2 regions of the Paenibacillus sp. FSL H8-0260 genome follow, and region 1 is predicted to be linked to the other one. Evidence: riboswitches for the same ligand, from Rfam matches in the RefSeq annotation. Region 1 holds a riboswitch; the other holds the start of a gene.
What was found. A riboswitch is a leader RNA that binds a small molecule or an ion and turns the genes downstream of it on or off. The one in region 1 is predicted to bind glycine.

Region 1 (4,058 bases):
GACACCACCACAGATGACCGTGCAGAAGCAAGAGGTTTTATATGAGACAAAGAGACCGGCGCAAACGGCGGGTAGAGAATCGAGAAAGCCGTGATCGTTGGATGATTACTTACGCTGATCTAATTACACTTTTACTTATATTTTTCGTTATATTGTATGCGATGAGCAGCCTGGACACTGACAAATATAATATCGTAACCAGCTCTTTATCCGAGACTTTCAAGTCGAGCAGCACTGTTCTTGAAGGCGGGGACGGTATTTTAGATGCTGGAAAGACTCCTGACAACAAACCAGAGAGTACAGATGGGAATGGAAATGCGAACGCAACTGCAAAACCAAATGACGGTTCTGATGAACAAACGGAGAATGAAACACCTTCAGCACGGGAGTTGGCATTTCGAGAACAAGAGGCGAAGCTTGCTGAGTTAATGGGTGTGATCACCCACTATGTGGAGGAGAATAATCTCGGTGAACAAATATTTGTAGCCGACAAACCGCAGGGCATAGAAATCACGCTCAGCGACCGTTTTCTTTTTGATGTGGGTAAAGCAGATGTGAAGTCACCAGCCCTTCCAGCTCTTCAGCAGTTGTCTGGCTTATTCAAAGATATCGGGGCAACGATCAGCATTGAAGGACATACGGATAATACACCAGTGTCATCAGCTTCACGTTATAACGACAATTGGGAGCTATCGGGTGCTCGTGCGCTTTCTGTGCTGCGCTTTTTCTTAGATAATGAAGGACTGAACCCGGACACTTTTCAATATGCAGGTTATGCCGATACCCGACCAACAGCAGATAATACTACGGTAGCAGGCAAACAGAAAAATCGACGCGTAGAGATCATTGTACTTCGACAGCTTCAAGAGGTGGAATAAAAGTTTGCGCTCAGAGCTAAGTTCGGCAGCAGGGGCAATGGCAATTACCACATTGAGCTAACAAGGGGCTTCATCCAATTTAATTAGGGAAAACCTCCCTGATTATTCACCTATTATCGTATCCAATCGCGGAATGAGGGAATTTCTCCCTGATTATTACTCTTTTTAGTCTGAAATAGTGGTTTTACCGAGATGATTAGGGAGGAATTTCCTAAAACCCTAACTCTCACGCTATAATCGTCTAAAATGAGGGAGGTTTTCCCTAATTCCATACTCCACTAGACCCTCAAACCACTCGATTGGGTTTAGGAATACTCGCACAATCTACATAAGAAACACAAACAGCAAGTCCCCGAATCACAGAAACTTGCTGCTAAAAATATCACACTTGATCAGACTATTTTCCGTCCCCGATTTCCAATTATTCAGCAACTAACGCGCTATAACCAGCTGCATCTAACAGACCTTTTACAGCATCAGCATACTCTCCATCAACTTCAATCTCAAAAATCCAACCCCCGCCATACGGCTGATCATTGATAAGCTCCGGACTAGCTTCTAATCCATCATTCACCTTGGTAACCGTCCCAGAGACGGGCGAATACAACTCCGATACCGTCTTAACGGATTCGATACTGCCTACGCTGTCACCGGCCGAAATGGTCGATCCTACCTCAGGAAACTCAACAAATACGATGTCGCCTAATAAATGCTGAGCATGGTCCGTAATCCCAACACGTACTACTCGCCCTTCTACTTGCTGTGCCCATTCATGCTCTTCGCTGTAAAGAAGGTTGTCTAATACTTCACTCATTTCAAGCCGCCTCATTTCCAATTTGGAGTTCTAAATTTAGTTATAGCCTAAGTTATCCCGGCTCACAATGTCAATATTACTAACAGGAAATTTAAATTTGTCATTTTTTCGACGTTTTCTTGTTGACAGCGCCCGACTATACCCGTTTAATGGAGACATACAAGAAGAAATGACGTTGTCGTCTTTTTATAGACAATAACCGTTTCTCGAAGAAATATAATTGCGGATGATGGCATAGGGAGAGACTGTCTCACTTGAAGACGGCGCCGAAGGAGTAAGCCCTAACAGGGGTGAATCTCTCAGGCAAAAGGACCTTTGTCGGACGTATCTCTGGAGAGCATCAGACGCAAGGCTAGATGCGTCAGATCACCAACGGGGAAACCTGCAAGCTAGTTACGGCAGGGTAACTCTCAGGTACAAAGGACAGAGCAGAAAGCGATTTGTGCATTTATGCATGATTGCTTCTGCCTGTCCTTTTTTCGTATGTAATCAGATCAAGGGGAGTGACGACATGGATGCTTTGAGAAGAACACCTTTTTATGATCTCTATTCCGCTTATACGGAGTCCAGGTGCATTGACTTCGGTGGCTGGGAGCTGCCAGTACAGTTTACAGGTATCGTGAAAGAGCACGAAGCCGTTCGCCAGCAGGCTGGGCTGTTCGATGTCTCGCATATGGGTGAATTCATGGTGATTGGGAGCGGTGCAGAAGACTTTTTGCAAAAAATGACAACCAATGATGTCAGCCGCCTTACAGATGGTGCGGCGCAATATACGCTGCTCTGTTATCCAAATGGCGGAGTTGTCGACGACCTACTCGTGTATCGCCTAAGCGAAGGGCATTATATGCTCGTCGTTAATGCCTCCAACATCGACAAAGACTTCCAGTGGCTGCAAGAGCATTTGACCTCTGAATTCGGCGAAGTCACGCTCACTAATGTCTCTGACGAGACGCTTTTGCTCGCCTTGCAGGGTCCTCTGGCAGAGACCATTCTCGCGGAAGTTACGGATGCTCCTATTTCAGCACTCAAGCCTTTCCATTTCATCGAACGCGCCACCGTTTGCGGTGTAGAGGTACTTATCTCCCGTACGGGTTATACCGGTGAAGATGGCTTCGAGATTTACGCTCCGCTGGAAGGTGCAGAAACGTTATGGAACGGACTGCTTGCAGCAGGCGCGCCCCACGGATTAACACCTGCTGGACTGGGTGCACGGGATACCCTGCGTTTTGAGGCGAAATTACCACTGTACGGTCAGGAGCTATCTGCTGACATCACCCCGCTTGAAGCAGGAGTACAGTTCTTCGTGAAGCTGGACAAAATAGACTTTATCGGACGCGATGCACTAATACAGCAAAAAGAAGCTGGCATTCCCCGTCGCCTTGTCGGCCTAGAAATGATTGATCGAGGCATTCCACGCTCCCATTATCCTGTTTGGGCAGATGGGGTTAAGATTGGTGAGGTCACAACCGGAACGCAGTCCCCTACGCTGAAACGTAACCTGGGGTTGGCATTGCTTGATGCTGCTTACAGTGAAATAGGCACAGAGGTTTACGTGGAGATACGAGGTAAGCAGCTTAAGGCTGTAGTGATTAAGGCCCCTTTTTACAAGTATAAACGCCTTTAGCGTCCATATAAGGACGGTGAGCTTTTAAGCGAGAAATAGAAGGATAAAGTATAGCGTGAAAATTGTACTTTCTTATATTTTAAAAAAGCCAAGGAGTGAAACCTTAATGAAGCACCGTTATCTGCCCATGACAGAACAGGACCGCGTAGAGATGATGGAGACCGTCGGGATTCAGTCTATAGATGAGCTGTTCTCCGATATTCCTGAAGCGGTACGTTACCAAGGCACTATGCCGATGTCTGAACCACTCGATGAATACGCCCTGCTGCGCCACATGAAAGGTTTGGCTGACCAAAATGCCGACTTTGATTCTCACGCCAGCTTCCTCGGCGCCGGATTATACGATCATCACATCCCTGTGGTCATCAACCATGTCATTTCCCGTTCTGAATTCTACACTGCCTACACTCCTTATCAACCGGAGATCAGCCAAGGTGAGCTGCAAGCGATCTTCGAATTCCAATCCTACATTTGCGAACTAACCGGTATGAAAGTTGCCAATGCCAGTATGTATGATGGCGCTACAGCTTTATCCGAAGCAGCGGTTCTCGCGGCTGGTGCTACCAAACGCAAAAAATTAATCGTCTCCCGTACCGTTCATCCTGAGGCTCGCCAAGTGCTACGTACTTCGGCTAATGCTTGGGGTCTGGAGGTGGTGGAGATTGACTATAAAGACGGTGTTACCGATCAAGCTAAACTTGCTGAAGCTATCGATGGTGATACTGCCGCAGTACTGGTGCAA
Region 2 (4,058 bases), 440 kb from region 1:
AATGGACTACAGCCGGATATGGTGTTGATGACAGGAGATATATTTAATGGTAACTACTATGCGCTCTCTAACCCTTCCAAAGGAATAGAGTTATTAAGTACTATTCAGTCAACCTATGGAGTTTATGCTTGTTTAGGTAACCATGATGCAGGACGCTCATACGATGAGATCGTGAACTTTATAGATAAGAGTAATATCAAACTTCTAAATGATGAGCATGTCGTTATTGATAATCAATTCGTTGTTGTTGGCAGAAGGGATTCATCACCGATTGGTAATCAAGGGAACCCCAGAGCAATGACTTCAGAAGTGATGAGTGACATTGATACAAATATGCCCGTTATCGTAATGGATCATCAACCAACCAATAGGATTGAATACGCAGATGACGTTGATTTGATACTTAGCGGACATACGCATCAAGGACAAGTATTCCCTGCAAATCTGATCACCAATGCTATGTTTACAGTAGATTATGGCCACTATCAGAAGAATCCTAACAGCCCTCACGTCATCGTTACATCTGGTGCAGGGACTTGGGGACCGCCATTACGAATTGGCACGAATAGTGAGATAGCACAAATCAAAGTTGATTTTAAATAGAGGATAATTTTAGACTGATTAAAAAACATGGAAGAATATCCCGATAGCATACATAAGTTCGAAAAAGAGCATCGACCTCATTAATGAGAAAATCCACCACCGTATACGGTGGTGGATTTCTATGTCTGCCTATCCAACTGTAATATCACCAAGCATCCTCACCGACTAATCATGCCGAATCTCCGTGTTAGTCCGAATACCTTCGAGACGTGCTCTTGGATCAGGCGTTATTCTTTCCCTCTTTCTTCTATTTATCGAATACAAAACAAATAATAATATAAACCATAGAGGCGTCAACAATAAGGCCGGACGAGTTTCATCAGCAAATAGCATAATTATGAGTATGATTGCAAACAAAGCTAGAACAACATAATTCACAAAGGGTGTAAACGGTGCTTTGAATTTTGATTTGGCCTGCAATTCCGGCTTCGTCTTTTTATATCGCAAATGGCAAATTAGAACGACGCCCCAAACCCAGATGAAACAAATGGCACTAATTGTTGTCACGATGCCAAAAGCCGTCTCCGGAATCAGCTTACTCAACAAAGCGCCTACAGATAAGACAAGTGTGGATATGAATAAAGCATTACTTGGTACATGATTTTTATTAAGCTTTGCAAAGTTGGCTGGAGCCTGGTCATTTCTGCTTAGATTGTATAGAATCCGGCTTGTTGAGAACATCCCGCTATTACAAGCGGACGCAGCTGAAGTTAATACAACGAAGTTAATAACCCCCGCGGCAATCGGAATCCCCACTAAACTAAATGTTTTAACAAAAGGGCTTTCTGCCGGGTTTAGTTCTGTCCAAGCGTTGATGCATAATAAGGCAATAATAGCACCCACGTAGAAAAATAGAATTCGCAAAGGTATTTTATTAATCGCCGATGGGATAGTTTTTTCTGGATTGGAGGTCTCTGCTGCCGATACGCCCACCAATTCCACACCCACAAAAGCAAACACAACCATTTGAAATGAAAGCAGGAACCCTGAAATGCCGTTTGGAAATACTCCCCCATGTGCCCAAATATTACTGAGCGCAACGGTTCCGGTAGTTGTTTTGAATCCAATCACCAGTAAGACTACCCCGATAGCAATCAAAGCGAGAATAGTGATTACTTTAATTAAAGCAAACCAAAATTCCAATTCGCCAAAGCTTTTTACCGTTAATAAATTGAGTCCTAATAAAATAATTAAACAAATGACTGCGGGTATCCATTGCGGGATATCAAACCAATATTGTACATAGACCCCAACAGCTATAATATCGGCCATAGCCGTCATGATCCAACAAAACCAATAGGTCCATCCGGTTACAAACGCCGCCCGCGGTCCAAGATAGTCTTCGGCAATGTCTGTAAAAGATTGATAACCTGCTTTAGACAACAGAAGTTCTCCTAATGCCCTCATCACAAAAAAAATAGCGATACCCACGATTAAATAAGCAAAAATGATGGATGGTCCTGCCAGCTGTATAGCTTTACCTGATCCTAAAAATAATCCGGTACCGATGGTTCCACCAATCGCAATGAGCTGAACATGCCGATTCTCTAAATCTCTCTTTAATTCTTGTGCTGCCATTTCAAACTCCCCCTTATGTGAAAAAATGTACAAGTAAAAATGATAACAAAAAAGAGATTGGATACGCTCCAATCTCTTAGGTCTAAGAATAATAAATAAAATACATTCCTTTATTCTGACGATGATCAGAATAACAAATGAATTATCTAGTACTCTTCTGTCCTTTTGCCTGAGATTGTGAACCCTTCGGCGCCGGGGGAATCCCCCACGGTCTCTCCAGAAGCTGCTCCTGCTATAGTGTGATCCATAGCAATCATAGCTTGCGAATTATTTAATTGTTATGCCGCTAACTTCATTTTTAATATTTTTCAATACTAATCATTGTCAAATATTTTGTCAATAACATTAATTACCGCTGGATTTAAACACATAATACGGATTTTTAATAAAAATGCGAGAAATTAATAGCCTAAACGAGGGTAAAATGCTCGTTTTTAAAAGCTTCTCCTCTAATTGCGATTTACTTTAAGACCCAAAAGATTACTATTTGGAGTACGTATTTCATTTAGATTTTGAAAGCGTTTTATTAGAGGAGTACAGGTAGCTTGTTATGCATGGCAACTAAGTGAGGGGGAATTTATTTGAGACAAAAAACAAGCAATAGGTTTATGAGCGCACTCAAAAAAGACGGGCTTCTTTATATGATGGCACTGCCCGGCATATTAGCGCTGTTGGCCTTTTCCTACTTGCCAATGGCAGGGTCGATTTTAGTGTTTAAGGAATATCGCTTTGACGGAGGTATTTTTAACAGCCCATGGGCAGATCCCATCTTTAAAAACTTTCAATTTTTCTTTAACAATTTTGATACTGCAATGCGGGCGACATTTAATACGATAATGTTCAATATTTTATTTTTTGTATTTGGCACCATCTTCGCGGTAGCGATTGCTATTATGCTCAATGAAATTTCTAGTCGCCGATTCGTCAAAGTTAATCAAAGCATTATGTTTTTTCCGTTTTTTATGTCTTGGATGGTTATTGGCTCCATTCTAAATGCAATTTTGAATAATGAAACAGGCTTTCTAAATCAGATTATTAAAAGCATCACCGGTTCAACTTATGATTTTTATGCTACGCCGTGGATTTGGATTCCGATTCTGGTCATTGTGGTGATTTGGCAAAGTACAGGTTATAACTCCATTATTTATTTTGGTGTGTTGACTGGCTTTGATTCCTCCATGTATGAAGCCGCCGAGGTAGATGGCGCCAGTAAACTTCAGCAAATTTTTAAAATTACAATTCCTATGCTTAAACCGACCATCATTATTTTGTTTCTATTATCGGTCGGCAATATGCTGCGCGGTAACCTAAATATGATTATCGGCTTGACGAATATGAACCCGATTTTGTTACCCTTCACGGATCTGATCGATGTATTTGTTTATCGCAGCGGCGTAAGAAATGGTGAGATGGCGTTTGCGTCGGCGATTTCGTTATATCAATCTGTTTTTGGCTTCTTCCTTGTTATTATCGCTAACAAGATTACAAGCTGGTACGACAAAGATTCCACATTATTTTAAGGGGGTGTCTATTTGAAACGATCAAATGCTGATAAGTTAACTAATATAGCCTTTTATGTCTGCTCAGCAATATTTGCACTATTCTGCTTGTTCCCGATTGTTTTAGCGATTTCCGGTTCACTGTCTGATGAAATGGCGATCACTATGCAAGGTTTTTCGATTATTCCACGTCATTTCTCATTGGATACTTACCGTTATGTATTTTCCAATCTTGATTTTATGATCTTAAAAGCCTACAAGATAACATTGTTTACGACAATATTTGGCACACTACTATCGGTGTCGATAACAGCATGCTTTGCCTACGTCATTTCCGTAAAAGATTTTAAGCACCGTAATAAACTGGCGTTCTTCGCT

Region 2: linked by a shared signal. The riboswitch ahead of MHI51_RS30050 (amino acid permease) and the one ahead of gcvT (glycine cleavage system aminomethyltransferase GcvT) in region 1 are both predicted to bind glycine.

The regions. Positions count from the first base shown of each region.
Region 1 covers NZ_CP150298.1:6,322,427-6,326,484, forward strand. Annotated here, with positions in the region: gene MHI51_RS28175 (flagellar motor protein) at 1-45, shown strand, start outside; gene MHI51_RS28180 (flagellar motor protein MotB) at 42-878, shown strand; gene gcvH (glycine cleavage system protein GcvH) at 1,300-1,692, opposite strand; glycine riboswitch at 1,919-2,017, shown strand; gene gcvT (glycine cleavage system aminomethyltransferase GcvT) at 2,204-3,316, shown strand; gene gcvPA (aminomethyl-transferring glycine dehydrogenase subunit GcvPA) at 3,423-4,058, shown strand, end outside.
Region 2 covers NZ_CP150298.1:6,760,736-6,764,793, forward strand. Annotated here, with positions in the region: gene MHI51_RS30045 (metallophosphoesterase) at 1-603, shown strand, start outside; gene MHI51_RS30050 (amino acid permease) at 769-2,181, opposite strand; glycine riboswitch at 2,329-2,411, opposite strand; gene MHI51_RS30055 (ABC transporter permease subunit) at 2,763-3,701, shown strand; gene MHI51_RS30060 (carbohydrate ABC transporter permease) at 3,714-4,058, shown strand, end outside.